Regions from separate parts of the Arthrobacter oryzae genome, predicted to be linked through region 1. Evidence: riboswitches for the same ligand, from Rfam matches in the RefSeq annotation. Region 1 holds a riboswitch; each other region holds the start of a gene.
The links. A riboswitch is a leader RNA that binds a small molecule or an ion and turns the genes downstream of it on or off. The one in region 1 is predicted to bind cyclic di-AMP.
Positions count from the first base shown of each region.

Region 2: linked by a shared signal. The riboswitch ahead of Q8Z05_RS19835 (NlpC/P60 family protein) and the one ahead of Q8Z05_RS11950 (C40 family peptidase) in region 1 are both predicted to bind cyclic di-AMP.
Region 3: linked by a shared signal. The riboswitch ahead of Q8Z05_RS11235 (hypothetical protein) and the one ahead of Q8Z05_RS11950 (C40 family peptidase) in region 1 are both predicted to bind cyclic di-AMP.

Region 1 covers NZ_CP132204.1:2,587,412-2,593,694, forward strand. Annotated here, with positions in the region: gene Q8Z05_RS11930 (MFS transporter) at 1-1,265, shown strand, start outside; gene serC (phosphoserine transaminase) at 1,287-2,417, opposite strand; gene Q8Z05_RS11940 (metal-dependent transcriptional regulator) at 2,698-3,393, shown strand; cyclic di-AMP (ydaO/yuaA leader) riboswitch at 3,535-3,747, shown strand; gene Q8Z05_RS11945 (M23 family metallopeptidase) at 3,751-4,575, shown strand; cyclic di-AMP (ydaO/yuaA leader) riboswitch at 4,724-4,882, shown strand; gene Q8Z05_RS11950 (C40 family peptidase) at 4,953-5,627, shown strand; gene Q8Z05_RS11955 (NlpC/P60 family protein) at 5,782-6,283, shown strand, end outside.
Region 2 covers NZ_CP132204.1:4,313,561-4,319,843, reverse strand. Annotated here, with positions in the region: gene Q8Z05_RS19860 (CPBP family intramembrane glutamic endopeptidase) at 1-452, shown strand, start outside; gene Q8Z05_RS19855 (ribonuclease Z) at 348-1,379, opposite strand; gene Q8Z05_RS19850 (DNA alkylation repair protein) at 1,423-1,941, shown strand; gene Q8Z05_RS19845 (hypothetical protein) at 1,908-2,162, opposite strand; gene Q8Z05_RS19840 (polysaccharide deacetylase family protein) at 2,190-3,710, opposite strand; cyclic di-AMP (ydaO/yuaA leader) riboswitch at 3,948-4,137, shown strand; gene Q8Z05_RS19835 (NlpC/P60 family protein) at 4,141-4,911, shown strand; gene Q8Z05_RS19830 (hypothetical protein) at 5,028-5,618, opposite strand; gene Q8Z05_RS19825 (DUF1918 domain-containing protein) at 5,823-6,017, shown strand; gene Q8Z05_RS19820 (cupin domain-containing protein) at 6,122-6,283, opposite strand, start outside.
Region 3 covers NZ_CP132204.1:2,427,591-2,433,873, forward strand. Annotated here, with positions in the region: gene upp (uracil phosphoribosyltransferase) at 1-467, shown strand, start outside; gene Q8Z05_RS11215 (VOC family protein) at 563-940, shown strand; gene Q8Z05_RS11220 (HAD-IA family hydrolase) at 986-1,690, shown strand; gene Q8Z05_RS11225 (DUF7793 family protein) at 1,775-2,143, shown strand; gene Q8Z05_RS11230 (glycosyltransferase) at 2,166-3,071, opposite strand; gene Q8Z05_RS11235 (hypothetical protein) at 3,199-3,987, opposite strand; cyclic di-AMP (ydaO/yuaA leader) riboswitch at 3,987-4,164, opposite strand; gene Q8Z05_RS11240 (HAMP domain-containing sensor histidine kinase) at 4,312-5,844, opposite strand; gene Q8Z05_RS11245 (response regulator transcription factor) at 5,848-6,283, opposite strand, start outside.

The DNA.
Region 1 (6,283 bases):
AGGACTGGCTGGTCTTTGACCACCTGACTGACCACGACGCGGGGGCCATGGGCATCACCATGGCCTTGCAGTTGGGGCCGCAGCTGTTCCTCGCACCCGTGGCCGGACTCCTGGCGGACCGCTTCAACCGCCGCCACCTCCTGCTGATGACCCAGTCCGGCATGGCGTTGCTGAGCACCGGCCTGGGCCTCCTTGTGGTCCTGGGTGCCGGGCAGCTCTGGCATGTTTACGCCTTTGCCCTGCTACTGGGCCTTGTCTCCGCCCTTGACGCCCCCGTCCGGCAAACCTTCGTCTCGGAGCTGGTGCGGGACGACTACCTGCCCAATGCGGTGGCGCTCAACAGTGCCTCCTTCAACGTGGCCAGGATGATCGGACCCGCTGTGGCCGGCGTGCTGACGGTGGCGGTCGGGCCGGGGTGGGTGTTCCTGATCAACACCTCCACGTTCCTGGCACTTCTGTTCAGCCTCTGGAAGATCCCGGTTTCGTCCCTGCGCGTCCTTCCCAGGGCGGCTCCCGGCAAGGGGCGGATCCGTGAGGGACTGCGTTACGTGCGCTTCCGCCCGGACATCGTGGTGGTGCTTGTGGCCGTCTTCATCGTCGGCACCCTCGGGCTGAATTTCGTCCTGTTCATAGCCGCCATGGTGGGCACCGAATTCGGGCTGGATGCCAGCGCCTTCGGGTTGATGAACTCCATCATGGCCATCGGCTCCGTCGCCGGGGCGCTGCTGTCAGCCGGGCGAAGCAAGCCCCGGCTTCGTATCATCTTCGGGGCAGCCGGCGCATTCGGCGTCACGTCCGGGGTGGCGGCCCTGGCACCGAACTACTTCTGGTTCGGGGTGGCGCTCGTGCCCGTGGGGCTCTTCGCCATCACGATGATGACCAGCGCCAACGGCTACGTGCAAACCACCACCGACCCGGTGATGCGCGGCAGGGTCATGGCCCTGTACATGGCCATCTTCATGGGCGGAACACCGATCGGTGCCCCGCTGGTGGGGTGGGTGGCCAATGTTGCCGGACCCCGCTGGTCCATGTCCGTGGCAGCCGCTTCAGGGCTGCTGGCCGCGGCGATCGGCGTGGTGTGGATCATCCGCGCCGGGCAGCTGAAGCTCGCATTCAACCGCCGTGCCCGGGGACTGCGCTATTTCCGTGTGGTACCCGGCGCGTCCAACCGCGCACGAAACGCTGAAGGAAATGCCGAAGGAAAAGGACCGAAAGAAGAAGGCGCCGCCCGGGACCAAAGCCCGGACGACGCCGTCGAACGCTAGCGCGTCAGCGCCACGGACTCGCTACTTCCGTAGTTCGCCTACAACGTAGTCGATGCTGGACAGGAGGGCGGAGACGTCGTCCGGATCGATCGCCACGAAGGTGGCGATGCGCAGCTGGTTGCGTCCCAGCTTGCGGTACGGCTCCGTGTCCACGATCCCGTTGGCGCGGAGGACCTTAGCGATGGCCGCTGCATCGATCGAGTCGTCGAAGTCGATGGTGGCGATCACGTTGGAACGGTCTTCGGCCTTGGCAACAAACGGGGTGGCGTAGTCGGAAGCCTCGGCCCAGGAGTAAATGCGCCCGGCGGAATCGGCGGTGCGTGCAGCGGCAAAATCAAGGCCGCCGCTGGCGTTCAGCCACTGGACCTGCGCGTCCAGGGTCACCAGGGTGGCCAGCGCCGGGGTGTTGTAGGTCTGGTTGAGCCGGGAATTGTCGATGGCCGTCTGCAGGTCCAGGAAATCGGGGATCCACCGGCCGCTGGCTTTGATCTGCGCGGCACGCTCGAGGGCTGCGGGGGAGAAGAGGCCCAGCCACAGGCCGCCGTCGGAGGCGAAGTTCTTCTGCGGGGCAAAGTAGTACACGTCTGCTTCAGACACGTCGACGTCGAGGCCGCCGGCAGCAGAGGTGGCATCCACCAGGACGAGCGAGCCTTCGTCCGCACCCGCAACCCGCTTGACGGGGGCGGCCACGCCCGTGGATGTCTCATTCTGCGGCCACGCGTAGACGTCAACGCCGGCTTCCGCCACGGCGTCGGGCCTGGTCCCCGGCTCAGCCTTGATGATCGAGGACGCATCCAGGAACGGAGCCTTGTTGGTGGCAGAGGCGAACTTGGAGCCAAACTCGCCGAAGGAGAGGTGCTGTGCCTTGCTTTCCACGAGTCCGAACGCCGCAATGTCCCAGAACGCGGTTGAACCGCCCACGCCGAGGATGACTTCGTAGCCTTCCGGGGCGCGGAAGAATTCGCTGAGGCCGTTGCGGACGGACCCCACAAGGTTCTTGACCGGCGCCTGGCGGTGCGATGTTCCCAGGAGCGTGGCAGACGCGGCAGACAGGGCCTCGATCTGCTCGGGGCGGACCTTTGAAGGCCCGGCGCCGAACCGCCCGTCCTTCGGCAGGAGGTTGGCGGGGATAGTGATGCTGGTGTCGCTCACAGTGGCTCCAATTTTTCGGCATGGACGCGGAGGGGCCCGGCAGTGCACGGGGTACTGCAGGTGGAATCCCCTATATTCTGCCTGACGCGCCTGCGCGGGAGGGAACGGCATCCGTCATAGTCCAGTCACTGAGACATGGTCCGGTCCCGGAGGCGCGGCACACTGATGCGGCAGTTCACGGGGCGGCTGACGGTGAGGCAGCCGGAAGATTATCCGGAGTAATTCAAAATAGGTTAAGCTTGTCCCTGACGCAAGGACTGTGCTCGAGGAGCTGAGCTGGATGACGGATCTGATCGACACCACGGAGATGTATCTTCGGACAATCTTGGAGCTTGAGGAAGAGAACATCGTGGCTCTCCGCGCCCGGATCGCCGAACGGCTGCGCCACTCCGGGCCCACCGTTTCGCAGACCATCGGCCGGATGGAGCGTGACGGGCTGGTGGTTGTTTCGGGCGACCGGCACCTTGAGCTTACGGAAACGGGCCGGAAACGGGCCACTGAAGTCATGCGCAAGCACCGCCTCGCTGAGCGGCTCCTGGCCGACGTGATCGGGCTCGACTGGGCGTACGTCCACGACGAAGCGTGCCGGTGGGAACACGTCATGAGCGAACGGGTGGAACGGCGCATCTTCGAACTCCTGGACCACCCCACGGTTTCCCCCTACGGCAATCCCATTCCCGGGCTGGCTGCGCTTGGCGGCGAACCGTCGCCCGCGTTCACCGACGGCGTGGTGAACCTCCTTGACGCCATGACCGGGTACGGGGCCGACTCGCGCGTCACCGTGAGCAGGCTGGCCGAACCCATCCAGGTTGAACCCGAGCTGCTCGTCCAGCTTGATGAAGGCGGGATCCGGCCGGGGGCGTCCCTCGCCCTGGAACGCGTGGGGGAGTACATCTCGGTGCGTGTACCCGAGATCGAGGGGGCCCTTGAGCTGCCGCCCGAAGTCGCGGCCCACGTATTTGTTACGGTCAGCTGACCGCGCACCTCGTAGGACCACCTACAACTGCCTGAGACGCAGATAACGGAATTATTACCGCGCTGATTAATCACCTATAGTTGTGGACTAGCGCCGATACTAAAGCGTTACCTGATCCGAAGCCGAGCTCTGCCAGCGGATCAGCGTACGAAACACCTCCTGGCAGAGGCGGGGGAACCACAACCGGCCGTTGAAAAACGGCCTTGGGGTGAAGTCCGTCAGCGGCAAGCCATCTCCGACGAAGGATTCCTTAGGGATACCCCTGTGTCGGATGCCTTGCAGTGGCGGACCGGGTCTTTGATCTCTCTGACCCGAATCCGACAGCTAACTTCGCAGGCTATCCAGAGAGGATAATTTTTGACCACGCAGACCGTCAGGGGCCGCCGCAGGGCGACCGGTCCCGCTTCGGAGTACCCAGTGGCCGAAGCCGTTATGACGGTCAGGCCGCGCGATGCGCATCGTGATGCACGCCGGCGCCGCAGCCTGTTCAGCCAGGTAACGGCCTTCGCTTCGGCGAGCGGTGTGGGCCAGAAGGCGGGCATTGCCCTCGCGGCCACCGGGCTCGTCCTCACTGTGACCGTCCCGTCCACCGGCCCCGCGATGTCCACAGCGGACACGGGGAACGCTGCCGCCGCTGCGTCAGCTGCGCCACAGCCGGAAGTGTCCGCTGCTGCAGGTGCCAAAATCGACTTCAACCGCACGTACGTTGCCACCAAGGGTGATCCGGACGGCAAGCTCAAGCAGCTACTGAGCGCGCAGTCGGCAGGGACCATCACCCGTGCGGCCTCCGCCGGCAGCCTCGGTGCTCCGTTGGAACAAATGATTTCGGCCTCACCGTTCGGCTTCCGGGTCAGCCCCATCACGGGCGGCGCCGGTGAGTTCCACCGCGGCCAGGACTATGCCGCCCAGTGCGGTACGAGCGTCCTCGCTGCCGCCAGCGGAACAGTGACCTTCTCGGGCTGGCACCCCTATGGCGGCGGAAACCGCGTGGTGATTGATCACGGCAACGGCCTGGAAACCACGTACAACCACCTTTCGTCCTCCAACGTCCAGGTGGGGCAGAAAGTGGGCCGTGGCGACCTCGTGGCGCTCAGCGGGACCACCGGCGCCTCCACCGGCTGCCACCTCCATTTCGAGGTCATGGTCAACGGCGAAGTCGTCGACCCCACCGGCTGGCTCTGATCCAAGCGATGGACCGCTCTCGCATTCCTGTGACATGCCGTGACCTGAATGTGACATTCGTTATTAATTCCTGTACCGTTTAGAGCACGCCAACTTTTCCGAAGTTGGCGCTCTTGAGTGGATTGCCTAACTCTGCCACCGCTCAAGGTCCGTTCGCATGACATCGTCTGGCAGAGGCGGGGGAACCAATTTTGGTCTTCGCAAGAAGACCTTGGGGTTAAGTCGCAACGCTTCCCAGGAAGCCGAGCGGCCGGGTGACTCCCATCCGAATCCGACAGCTCACCTCGTAGGCATTGGGAGAGGCTACCTTCGTGTCTACACGTCACAATTCTGCGCGCCACCGTGCGCAAACGGTTCGAACGAACCCGTTGAACTCCGTGTCCCGGGCTGTTACTGCCAACGCCGGAACCGTAGGTCGCCAGGCGGCTGTCATTGCAGCCGCGTCCGGATTGATCCTCAGCGTTGGAATGCCGGCGAACGCCGCCGACACCAACCTGGGTGTTTCCGCTTCCACGGAGTCCGGCTCACAGTCGGCCCAGCTGACCGTCACCGCGGAACCGACAGCGACTGTTTCCTTCGAGCGTCCGGCAGTGACCACGAAGGCAGCGCCCAAGGTTGAAACCGTCCGGGCACAGTCCACCGGTACAGATGCCAGCGAAACGTCCACTGAGGCCGACGCAGAAGGCAAGGCAGGCAAGCTTGCCGACGCCGCTTCGTCTGCAGCAGCATCGGGCCTCGCTGCCATCGCCTACACCGGCATTGGCAGTGCCTACGTCTGGGGCGGCACCACTCCCAGCGGCTGGGACTGCTCAGGCTTCACCCAGTGGGTCTACGCCCAGGCCGGCATCAGCATCCCCCGCACCAACGCATGGACTGCCATGACGCCCACCGCCACCCCGGCGCCGGGCGATCTTGTCATGCAAAACGGCGGCGCACACGTTGGCATCTACGTCGGCAACGGCATGATGATCAGCGCGTTGAACCCGTCGCAGGGCACCCTCCTGCACGCTGTGTCCGCCACGGGCACGTCCGCGTACTACACCATGCGCTAAATCACACTGCGCTAAAACACGTGCTTCCCTTCAGTGAAGCGCGCGTCCTTCGCTAAAAACCCTGTTCGGGCCGTTCCGGCTTACCCCCAAGATGCCGGAGCGTCCAAAAGCCGCGGCCTGCCATGCAGTCTGAGGAAAACGAAAGAGAGAAATAATGACTACTCGTGCCATCGCACGGCACCGCGCCGAGGTTACCAAAACCAACTCGCTTGCTGTCATTGCCAAGGCTGTCGGCGACAACGCCGGCGGCATGGGCCGTCAGGCTGCGGTTATCGCTGCTGCTTCCGGCCTGGTCCTGACGAGCGGTATCGCAGCCAACGCTGCCGACACCAATGTTCAGCGCGAAGCAACCTCTGCTTCCACCTTGGAAGTCCAGTCTTCCGCTCCCGCCAACATCTCGGCTGCATCCAGCATCGCCATCTCCTTCGAGAAGCCCGCTGTATCCACCTCCCCGGCTCCGGTCGTTGAAGAGCCCAAGCCCGTTGTTGAGGTCCAGGAAGCTGCTCCCGAGGCCGCTCCGGCAGCCACCGTTGAAACCACCGTCGCAGCTCCGGCCGCCCCCGCGCCGGCTGCTCCGGCCGCTGCCAGCGGTAACGGCGCCTCGATCGCAGCTGCTGCTTACGCCCAGCTCGGCGTTGCCCAGGACTGCACCGCCC
Region 2 (6,283 bases), 1.7 Mb from region 1:
CGAGGGCAGAGAAGTGGTACCTGGCCGCCGTGGTGGTCATGGGCTACGCACTGCTCCCGGCGTACATGGTCAATACCGGGGTGTACAACAACTGGCCCGCAGTCTCCGACCCCGAGGGGATCTTCCGTCTCTTCCTGGGCACCAATGCCCTGGGCATCTGGGATGAGCTGTTCTTCATCTGCACGGTCTTCGCACTTCTGCGCCGGCACCTGCCGCTGGGTCAGGCGAACCTGCTGCAGGCCGTTCTCTTTACATCGTTCCTGTGGGAACTGGGCTTCCACGCCTGGGCGCCGGTCTTCATCTTTCCCTTCGCCCTGCTCCAGGCGTACATCTTCACGCGGACCAAGTCACTGTCCTACATCGTGGCCGTCCACCTGCTGTTCGACTTTGTGCTGTTCCTGGTCCTGCTCCATGCCCACAACCGTGCCTGGATCGACATCTTCGTCTACTGACAGCGGACTGGCCGGGCGCGGGATCCCGGCTGTCACTCCGTAGGCCCGCTGCCGCCGGGGCAGCGGAATCCTGTCCAGGTCCTGCGCGGCGACGACGGCGGCCCCGCCGGAGCGGGCGACCGCCTGGCCGGCCAGGACACCGACGTCACTGTACCGGGATGAGAAATGGGTGAGCACGAGCGTTCCGGCCCCGGCGGTGGCCGCCAGCGCACCCGCCTGCCCGGCGGTGAGGTGAAGATAGCGGGCCGCCAGCCCGGCGTCGTCGTCGCTGAACGTCGACTCCGCCACGAGGAGGTCCACGCCGTCGGCCAGTTCACCTGCGCCGTCACATTCGGCGGTATCCATGACAAAGGCGAAACTCTGCCCTGGCCGGGGCATGCTCACGTCCTCCAGCCGGACCCCGCGCACAGACCCCTCCCGCTGCAGCCGTGTAACCTCCGGACCGGCAATCCCGGCCGCTGCGAGGCGGTCCGGCAGGAATGTACGGCCCTCCGGCTCGGCCAGCCGGTAGCCAAACGTCTCGATGCGATGCCGCAACGGCCTCACCTCCAGGCCGGGAGCGATCGCACCGGCGGCGCCGTGCGGGAGCAGCCGCAGGTCAAGGCCGGGGGAGGCGAGGGACACAAGGGCGCGGACCACCTCCGCACCAGAGGCCGGAAAATGCAGGTCCACCGGGTGCTGCACCCCGTCGAGGACCATGCGCGACAGCACCCCCGGAAGCCCAAAGCAGTGGTCCCCGTGAACATGCGTCAGGCAGATCCGCGTGATCCGGCTGGCCGGGACGCCCGCGTGGATCATCTGCCGCTGCGTGCCTTCGCCCGGGTCGAAGAGCAAGCCCTCTTCGTTCCAACGAAGAAAGTACCCGTTGTGATTGCGGCTCCGCGTGGGAACCTGCGAGGCGGTGCCAAGGACGACCAGTTCACGCATGGGACTGAGTGTCTCACGTTGATTCGTGCGACAGAATGGACGGGTGACGGATGCCTGTGACTTCGTGGATGCCGCGCTGCAGCGGGAGAGTTCCTGGCTCAGGGCAGAAGAGGCACAAGCCCGGCTGGGCGAACGGCATCAGTACTATGGCGCGTCAGTGGGTGCGGTGCGGGGAACCATCCGCGACATGCTGCGCCGCCACCGTGGCCTCGGACATGATGACATCACTGCCCTCAGCACGGAGCTCTGGTCGGTCCCCGTGTTCGAACGGCGCCTGGCCGCGGTGGTGCTGCTGCAGTCCCGGGTGGCCGTTCTCAACAACTCCGACCTCACGCGGATCGAGGGCTTTGTGCGGGAGGCGCAGCTGGGTGAGCTGGTGGACCCGCTGGCCGCCGACGTCGTCCGTCCCCTCATCGCAGCGCTCGAAGGGCCGGCGGGCACGCGGGCTGACGTTGTGCTGGACCGCTGGGCGCGGGATCCTGATCCGTGGCTGAGGCGGGCTGCCGCACTCTCGCGGCAGGCAGGGCCTCAGCCGCCGGCGCGCCGCTCCACCACCGCGTAAGCCCTGCCTTCCAGGAACTCCCAGTCGGTGACCACCATGAATCCCAGGGCGCTGACACGCTCGTTGAGGACCAGGACATCAAAGCCGCCGTCCCGCGGTTCCGCGTCCCACGTCGCCACATGGAGCTCCTTGCCCTCGAGGACCAGGAGCTCCGTGTTGACGTCGAAATCCTCCTGCGGCTGCTCGCTCAGCTGGCAGATGGCCACGCAGTAGTTATGCATCTACGGAGTCCGCTTCATCCTGTGTACCTAGTCTGGAAAAGCGGTCTTGTAGCGGTAAAGGAATGCGGCCACCTGATCCCGGTTCACGGGCAATCCCGGCCGGAAGGTCCTGGTGCCGTCCGGTTCCGCCCAGCCGTAGGAGATTCCCTGGGATGACATCCATGCGACCTCGGTGTAAAAGGCGTTTTGCGTTGAGATATCCGTAAACGGAGGCGCTGTTGGTGTGTAGGCGGGGTTTCCGGCGAAACGGTAAATAAAGGCCGCGACCTGGTCCCGGTTGACGGCCACTGTTGGCCTGAAGGTCCTGGTGCCGTTGGCTTCGGCCCAGCCGTTGGTGATTCCCTGGGAGGCGAGCCACAGGATCTCCTTGTAGAAGGGGGTCTCCGGCGTGACATCCGCAAACGGGGAACCTGCCGGCGTATAGGCAGGGCTCCCGGCCAGCCGATAGAAGAACGCCGCCATCATGTCTCTGCTGGCGGCAACTCCGGGACGGAACGTGCGGGTACCGTCACTTTCGTACCAGCCGTTGCTGATTCCCTGGTTGGCCATCCAGCTGACCTCTGTGTAGAGCTGCGAGCCGGGCGGGACGTCAACGAAAGAGATTGGCGACGGCGAGGGTGAGGGGGATGGGGATGGGGACGGTGAGGGGGATGGAGACGGGGACGGTGACGGCGGCGGCGGGGACGTCACGGGGGACTGGCCCATGGCTTGCGCCACTGTCCGGACCGACGTCGTACCGTTTGCCGTACGCGCAGCCAGCCACGTGACGAAGGATTCGAACACAGCCGGACTGATGGACAGGGACGGGTCCGTGCCGTTGGCAATTTCGTGGAAGGTTAGCTGCAGCCAGCCGCCCGTGGTCTCCGCGTTGGTGACCGTGTTTTGCAGGTCTGCCAGGCTCCAGGTGCTGGCCACCTGGTCCGGCGCCCTGGTCACCATGGGATTCTGCGGAGGCAGCGTTTCCGCAACGGGGCAGGAGGCGCAGCTGGCCGGGGACCGCAGGTCGCCGAGGCCCCTGGAACTGGTGTATCCGCAGTCGCGGACGGCTGATTGGGCGGTCGCATTCTCCGCCGCAAACGGATACGCAAAGCTGGTGACGTTGAAGCCCCAATCTTGCAACGTCGATTTGCTGTTACACGCCTCCGCGCGGGCGGCTGCAGCGCTGAGTGTTGTCATATCCGGGTGGGTCACGCTGTGGCCCGCGATCTCGTTGCCGTCGGCGGCGAAGGCCTGCAGGTTCGCCTGGGTGAGGAATCCGGACGAACCGATGAAGGAGGTAGTGATAAAGAACGTCCCCACCAGCCCGTGGGCTTTCAGGACCTGCTCGGCGGCGAGCTGGCTGCCGAGGCCGTCGTCGAATGTCAGGCTGACAATGGTTGGTTCCGCAGCCCGTGACGTGCCGGCCACACCCACCACGGTACCCGCGGCGAGCAGGAGCGCGCCCAGGACCGCCGTCCAGCGCCGGCCGCGCCAGCCTCCGGGAGAGGCTTCCGGGGGATCAGCCACATGGCGCGGATAATTGCGGACAGGGCGATTCGACCAACGCATGATGCCTCCAAGCGTGTGAGTCCCCCCGCAAGAACATGCACGTAGACTACGCCTCACCGCACCCGGGGAAAACACTCGACTTTGACGGACGGAACACCCGAGTACACCGCCGCTGCCTGCAGGGGCGGCCGGGCGCCGCGCCGGGCTGTGCTGTTACCTGAATGTGACATGCGGTGCGCCGCCCGCGTACGGTGGAACGGTGCCTGTTGTCCCAGATACCGGCACTCCCGGGCGGATTGCCTAACCCTGCCGCAGCCCGGGATCCAATCGAAAACCATTCGGCAGGGACGGGGAAACCACTTTTGACCTGACTTTGTGCAGGTCTTCGGGGTGAAGCCGCACGCTTCCGCAACGCGGAATGCCACTGCGGCCGGGTGTCTCCCATCCGAATCCGACAGCTAACCTCGCAGGCATCGGGAGAGGTCACTTCATGTCTTCACGCAATCTGCCCGACCATCACCGGTCCACCGCGCCCGCCGGGCGCCCGGGGTCCACACCTGCCGGAGGGAGGATCCGCGCGGGACGCCGGGCTGCGGTCCTGGCGGCCGCTTCGGGCCTGGTCCTTTCCGGCACCGGGGCTGCCCAGGCGGCCGATGCCCCCGCGGAACGAGACACCGCTCCGGCCTCCGCCCTGGATGCCACGGCCCAGGTGGGCGCCCCGCTCAGCGCTGACTCGCATGTCAGGATCAGCTTCGAGCGGCCTGATGTCAGCACCACGCCCGCTCCGGTGGAGGCGCCGGTCGAAGAGGCCGCTCCGGTGGAGGTGGCTGCTCCGGCGGAGGCCACTCCCGCGCCGGCCGCCCCGGCCCCTGCTGCGCCAGCGGTTTCCGTCCAGGTCCAGGCGGCGGCACCCGCCCCTGCGCCGGCGCCTGCTGCCGGCGGTGTCAATGCCGCCATGGTTTCCGCTGCGTACGCGCAGCTGGGAATCACCCAGGACTGCACCGCAATGGTGGAAAAGGCCCTCGGCTCAGCGGGCATTCCCGTGGGCGACCTGGCCCCGATGCAGTTCATGAACTACGGCTCGGTAGTGGGCGAACCGCAGCCCGGCGACATGGTGGTGCAATCCGGCCATGTGGGCATTTACATTGGCGACGGCCAGGTGATCAGCGGCGGAATGAACGGCGTCAACGCCACGGTCAAGCACCCGCTGTCCTGGCTCACGGCCACCGGCGGCGTGACGTTCGTCCGCGCCGGAGCCTAGCCTTCAGGCCCTGCCGGTCGGCCGGCGATCAGCTGCCTTGGGGGCAGCAGGTCGCCGGCCTTCCGCGTGGCCGCCGGCTCGCTGTGAAGCTGCCCGGCGCTTCACGGCAGGTTGCCTCACGGCGGGGATATGGCGAGCTGAGCCGTGCTCTCGCCTTGTACGAATTTGATGCGAAGGAGGGCTTCGCGCGTATCCGCCGGAAGAATGAAGCGTACGTCGCCCGATTTGCTTGAATCGCCTGCCACGAGCTCGTTCAGGCCGGAATCGGGGGAATGGCTGATTCCGTCCGCATTCAGCCTGAACGTAGAGTCCCAGAAGTTGATGTCATACCGGCCGTGGTTGGTGCACCTGAGTGCCACCGTCAGCGCGACCTGGCCGGAGACGTCGGGACGCACGCCGGCTCCGAGAATCTCATACTCGACGTCGCCCGCCCTGAACTTCCGCTCGGCCGGCAAGGCTACCGTCCATCCTGCACCGTCGCCGGTGGCGGATGGGACGCCGGTCGGCCGGACGGTGCTGCCCGGCTGTGCTGCGCCCGCAGTAGTTGAGGAAGCGCTCGCCGTCGAAGCGGCGGGCCGGCCGGCGTCGAACAATCCGAGTTGCCCCAGCCCAAGCAGCAGCCCCGTGACAGCTGTAATCACGGCCGCGGCGGCAGTCAGCAGACCGGGCAGCGTAGCCCACCAGCTGGTGGGTTTCTCATCCGCCATAGCAGTTCCCCCTCAGTCCCAGGGGCAGGGACATCAGTACTCTTCCCATATTCCTGCCAAGCGCGCACAAGCACCAGATGCCACGGGATGCCCCTCAGAGCGCCGATCGGTGCCGCGGCCTTCGCCGGCCCGAGCCACTAGTGCGGAACGGCCCTGTTGTCCCCGGGCAGAGACTCGTACTCTGGTGTCTTGGAGGTGATTGCCATGAAGGCAGCCCAGGGAGACCGGATCACAATCCGGGGCAAGACGGTCGGGTCCGCGGAGCGCCACGGCCAGATCATTGAGGTCCACGGTGCTGACGGAGCGCCGCCGTACGTCGTGCGTTTCGACGACGGCCATGAAACCACCGTGATTCCTGGCGGTGATTTCGTCATTGACAGGATCCATCCGCCACAGTGAGGTGAGCAGTACAGCAAGCCAGGCTCTGTCCCGGACGGGACAGGGCCTGACCTGATGTTTCAACGGCGGACGGTTGGTGGCGTACCCGGCTGTGCCGTATCCGGCTATTCGGGGGCCTTGGCGAACACGGCGGCGCTGACGAACTCAATCCCGGTAAAAGGTTCCCCTCCTTCGACCCATGCGTCATGCCCCGGCGGGATGCTGTACGAATCACCTGAGGTGATGTTGATCTGGCTGCCGTCGGTGGTCTGGACGGTGAGCCTGCC
Region 3 (6,283 bases), 160 kb from region 1:
CCGTCAGCACAACAGTGGGCACCGCGTTCACCAAGCCCACGCCGCTGGTGGTTCCCATCCTCCGCGCAGGCCTGGGCATGCTCGAGGGCATGACCAAGCTCGTGCCCACGGCCGAGGTCGGCTTCCTGGGGATGGCCCGTGACGAGGAAACCCTGGACATCATCACCTACGCCGAGCGCCTCCCCGAGGACCTCACGGACCGGCAGATCTTCGTCCTGGACCCTATGCTCGCCACCGGCGGCACGCTGCGCGAAGCCATCAAGTTCCTCTTTAAGCGGGGCGCCTCGGACGTGACGTGCATCTGCCTCCTGGCCGCACCCGAGGGACTGGCCAAGCTTGAGGAAGAGCTCTCCGAGGCCAACGTGACCATCGTCCTGGCGTCCATTGACGAGAAGCTCAACGAGAAGTCCTATATCGTGCCCGGGCTCGGCGACGCCGGAGACCGCCTTTACGGCATCGCCGGCTAGTTTCCGGCTGACGCCGCCGGACGTCGCCGGCTGACGTCGCCGCCGGAGGCGGGCGCCTCTTCCCGTTTCCGGCGGCCGCAGCTAGCCTGTGGCCCATGGACTGGAAACTTGAACTGGTGTTCGTCCCGGTGTCCGATGTGGACCGGGCCAAGGATTTTTACGTCAACAAGGTGGGCTTCAACGCCGACTTCGACGAACGTCCCATGGATGGCATCCGCTTCGTCCAGCTGACCCCACCCGGCTCGGCCTGTTCCATCGCCATTGGCGAGGGCCTCAGTGATGCTCCTCCTGGCACTGCCCCCAACCTCCAGATGGTGGTGGGGGACATCCGGGCGGCGCACCAACAGCTGAAGGAAAACGGAGTGGACGTCAGCGACATCGACATCCAGGACTGGGGACACTTCGTCTACTTCGCCGATCCCGACGGCAACAAGTGGGCAGTCCAGTACCTGCCCAACCGCCCGAACGGCTAAGTCACACAATCCTCCGCCGCCGCCAGGTGGGGGAGGATGGAAGGCATGAGCTTTCATCCCGACGCCACCGCCCCGGCCGCCCGCGCATCATCCGCCGCCACCCTGACCGCGCGCGCAGTACTGTTCGACATGGACGGAACGCTGGTTGATTCCACGGCGATTGTGGAGCAGGTGTGGGGCGAATTCGCGGCCCGGTACGGCCTGGATATCGCCGAGATCCTCCGTACCTCGCACGGTGTCCAGGCCGGGGATACGGTGCGGCGGTTTGCGCCTCCAGGCACTGACGTTGTGGCCTTGACCGCCGAACTCGGCGCCATGGAGCGGGTTCGCACCGAAGGAATCGTCGCCCTGCCCGGCGCCGCTGAACTGCTGCGCAGCCTCCCGGTGGATGCCGTGGCGCTGGTGACTTCAGCGGACCGGATCCTGGCGGATATCCGGATGGGTGCCGCGGGCCTGGCCATGCCGGCCACCGCCGTCACGGCCGACCTTGTCACCCGGGGCAAGCCGCACCCGGAAGGCTACCTCCGTGCCGCCGAACTGCTCGGCGTGGACCCGGCCGATGCTGTGGTTTTTGAGGACGCTCCCGCAGGGATTGCCGCCGGACTTGCCGCCGGGATCCGGACCGTTGCCATCGGGACCAACACCGGTCCGTTGCCGGACGGCGTTCTGCACCTGCCCGATTACTCCGCGGTGTCCGTGGCAGTGGACGTGGACGACGCCGGAGCCAGGGCGATCCGCTTCCGGTTCTGACGGCTAAACGGCTCTTCGGTGGTCCGGCTCTGCTTGGTCAAGTACTCTCAGGAGGGACGGATGACTCTATCTTGGGGGGATAGGATGACCGAGATTCCAATTGACGGCGCCCGGGGCACCGTGGAACTGCGACACGGCGTTTTACATGTGCGGTGGATTCCAGACCTGGCCATCTGCGAGGAAGCGGCTGTGGCCGTCATGTCGGCCGTCAACGAGCTGAGCCGCGGGCGTTCGTTTCCGATGCTGGTGGACATGGCTGCGACGGCGTCCATGAGCCGCGGTGCCCGGCGTGTTTTTGCCCGTCCCAGTTCGGTGGCAAAGGTGGCGCTCCTCGGAGCATCCCCGGTGGACCGCACAATCGCCAACTTCTTCCTCGGTATTCACGCTCCTGCGGCTCCGACGCGGTACTTCACCTGTGCGAAGGAAGCCATGGGTTGGCTTAAGGAGGCTTAGGCGCTAAAACCAGCGATGGTGTTCACCGGGCCAGTCCCGAGCGAAGCGCTGCTACGGGAATGCGGCCGCCGGCCAGGTTCCGGGTGAGGCGGACGATGCCGCGCAGGTCGGCGAGGGCCGTCTGCACGAGATCCACGCCGGCGTCGGCAGCGCTTGCCCAGTCCACAGGGACCTCGTGCACACGGAGTCCGCATCGTTCGGCAAGGACAAGGAGTTCGGTGTCGAAGAACCACTCATCGTCCGCAGTGTAGGGAAGAATGTGCCGGCCAAGATCTGCGCGGATGGCCTTGAAACCGCATTGCGCATCGCTGAAACGTGCTCCCATCAGCACATACAGGAGAAGGTTGTAGCTGCGGGAAATGAACGCCCGCCAGCGTCCGCGGACCACCCGGGACGTCCGCGCCAGCCGGGTTCCAGCCGCCACATCCGAATGTCCGGAAAGCAGCGGAGCCACCAGCGGAGCGAGCGCGGCGAGGTCGGTGGAAAGATTCACGTCCATGTAGGCCAGCACGGGGGAAGGCGAGTCCAGCCACACAGTGCGCAGGGCGTTTCCCCGGCCCCTGGCGGACAGCCGGACAACCGCGACTTCACGGAGTTCCCGAGCCACACGCTCGGCGGCTTGGAGGGTGCCGTCGGTGCTGGCATTGTCCGCCACGGTAATCCGGAAGGGGTACGGAAAAGTGGCGAGCAGGTAGGCGTGCAGCCGCCTCAACGACGGCTCCACATCCTGTTGCTCGTTGAACACCGGGATGACCACATCCAGGACCGGGATGTCGGTTCCTGCTGCTGCCATGGCCCGTGTGTCAACAGGGGAACGGCGGATGGATCCCGGTCCGGGAAGCATCGGTGCCCTTTCGTGCGAGGCATCGACGGCGGCCCGCGGGTGCGGGCGCGGCAGGGTTCCCGTGGCCTGGTGTGTGAGCGTCATGGTTCAACAATGGGGCCGCTGCATTTGAAGGATTTAGGCCAAAGCTGTGCACCTGCTGTGGAGTTGCCGGAGGCCCCGAATCCGCATGGATTCGAGGCCTCCGGTAAAACGGGACAAGCCGGCTGGCTTAGTACCAGTTGTTGGCGTAGTGGAAGTTCAGGGCATCGCAGGGGGAACCGTACCGTTCCTTAACGTAGTTCAGGCCCCAGTTGATCTGCGTGCGGAAGTTGGTGCGGTAGTCCGCTCCGGCACTGGCCATCTTTTCGGCCGGCAGGGACTGGACAACGCCGTACGCGCCGCTGCTGGGATTGGTCGCCGTGGTCTTCCAGTCGGATTCCTTGGTCCACAGCGTGACCAGGCACTGCATCTGGTCGGCAGCCCAGCCGTAGCTTCCGAGCTGCGAAGCGGCATATGCCTGGGCCGCCGCGGGGTCGTCAACTGCAACGGGCGGTGCAGGGGCAGGGGCAGGCGCGGGTTCGGGAGCCGGTGCAGGGGCAGGCGCAGGTGCGGCTGCCTCCGGTGCGGCCTCAGGAGCCTCCTGCTCTGCCGTCTTTTCCTCTGACGATTGCGGAGTCACGCTGACGGAGGCCGGGGCTGGCATGGCGGATACCAGGATTTTTTCGAATGCGAGCTTCGACTCGATATCGGCCGAGGTTGATGCGCTTTCAGCACCTGAGGCCGATGTTGAGGGCGCTGTGGGCTCGGAAGCCTGGCCGGCGGCGCCGACACCAATCAGCACGGCGCAGGCCGTGGCCACTACTGCGGCCCGGCGGCCGGACCCCTGCAGGCCGGCGGTGAACCGGGACGGCGGGGATGCCTTGGTAGCCGGTTCGGCGCGGTGGCGTGACCGTGCCGCAGGCGCTGCAGCGTTGGCGGAGTTTGTATCAGGGCATACTTCTGGCGTGGATTCAGTCATGGTTGCCTCTCGATGCCGGCGGAGTTAGCTGTCGGGTTCGGATGAGGTCACACCCGGCCGCACGGAACTTCACGTGTCGGCTTCACCCCAAGGGCTGCTGCTGCAGCATGCCCGGAGACCTGGGTCCCCCGCCTCTGCCTGATCATGAGGAAATCCGGGTAGCGGCAGAGTTTGGCGTCCATCCGGATATGCGGCCCGAACGATGGCCGCACCCTAAAAACCGTACAGGAGATCGGCGCTTAAGTCACATTTCGGTAACGAGGATCACGTGTGCGGCGCGTTGACTTGCGCTGGAACTGACTGCGCAGCGCTGCCGGCGCGGGGCTAGGCTGCCGCAGGTTCGCCAGGGAGGCGCAACGCGAATTCCGTACGGCCCGGGCGGGAGTTCACCTCCACGGTGCCGCCGTGTGCCTCCACGATCGACTGCACAATCGACAGTCCAAGTCCGCTGGTTCCCTCGGCGGCCGCGGCCCCGCCAACACCAGGTGCCGATGCGGCTCCGGCCGGGCTGGTGCGCGCGGCGTCCGCCCGGGCAAACCTGGCGAAGACCCGGTCCACGAATTCCGGCGGGATCCCCGCCCCGTTATCCGTCACGGTCAGCACGGCACTGCCGTCGGCCGACCTCATCACCCCGGTGACCACCGTGGTTCCAGGGTCCGTGTGCTTGCGGGCGTTGGATAGGAGGTTGGCCAGCACCTGATGCAGCTGTTTGGCGTCCCCGCGGACCACCACGGGCTCATCGGGCAGTTCGAGCTGCCAGATGCGGTCCGGTGCCATGACCTTCTCGTCGCTGACAGTTTCCACCGCCAGCTGCGTCAGGTCCACATCGCTGATCTTGAGCGGCTGGCCTTCATCCAGCCGGGCCAGGAGCAGGAGGTCCTCCACCAGTGTGGTCATCCGTTCGGACTGGCTCTGCACCCTGGCGAGGGACTTCTTGCCGTCCGGGGTGAAGTCCTCGGTCATCCGCATGAGTTCCGTGTAGCCGCGGATGGCGGTGAGCGGCGTGCGCAGTTCGTGCGATGCGTCGGCCACGAACTGGCGCACCTTGGTCTCGCTCTGCTGCCGTGCCTCCAGGGCTTTGGCGACGTTGTCCAGCATGAGGTTCAGCGCGTGGCCCACGCTGCCCACTTCAGTTCCGGGATGGGCGTTCGACGGCGGCACGCGCACCGCAAGTGCCACCTCGCCGGCGTCGAGCGGCAGCTGGGAAACCTGCGTGGCCACTTCGGACAGCTGTTCGAGCGGTTTCATGGTCCGGCGGATCAGCACCGTTCCTGCCATGCCGATCAGGACCAGCCCGCCGAGGGAAACGAACACAAAGGTCCACACCAGTGAGCTGAGCGTGTTCTGCTTTTCGGCGAGGGGGAGGCCGGTGACGATCACATCTCCATACGGGGCTTCCACCGCCACCAGGCGGTAGGACCCGGTGGACAGGGTCCGGTCAACGGGCACTCCGTCGTGTTCGAGCGCCAACAGGACCTGGTCATCCGCGGGGGACAGGGATGCGCGGGTAGCGTCACTGGCCAGGAAGCCGGAACTGCTGACGTTCCCGTCATCGATGCGGGCGAACAGGGTGCCGATCCCCTGGCCCCGTGCATCCAGGGGATCGGGCCTGTTGCTGGGGTTGCCCTGCGGCGGACGGCCGAAATCACTGGACCGCCGGGATGCCTCCGTGAGCTGCTTGTCCAGCTGCTGCGTCAGGAACGAATCCATGGAGGCGTAGCTGAAGAGACCCACCGCCCCGCAAATGGCAACAAGCAGTGCCATGGCCACCAGGACCAGGCGGGTGCGCAGGTGCCAGGTCGAAGGATCAAGCCAGCGGCGGCGGTCGCGGCGGATTTCACCCGAGAGGGTGGGCACCGCTCAATCCGCCGGTTTGATGACGTAGCCCGCGCCGCGGACAGTGTGGATCATCGGCGGGTGCGTGGCATCCACCTTCTTGCGCAGGTAGGAAATGTAGAGTTCCACGATGTTCGCCTGGCCGCCGAAGTCGTAGTCCCACACGCGGTCAAGGATCTGGGCCTTGCTGACCACGCGCTTGGGGTTTTCCATCAGGTAGCGGAGGAGTTCGAACTGAGTGGCCGTGAGCTGCAGTTCCTCCCCGGCCCGGGTGACTTCGCGGGTGTCGATATTGAGCACGAGGTCGCCCACCACCAGTTCAGCGGTGTCCATGGCGGCCGCTCCGGAACGCTGGACCAGCCGGTGCAGGCGGAGGAGCACTTCTTCCATGCTGAAGGGCTTGGTGACATAGTCGTCCCCGCCGGCGGCCAGGCCGAGGATGCGGTCCTGGACGGCGTCC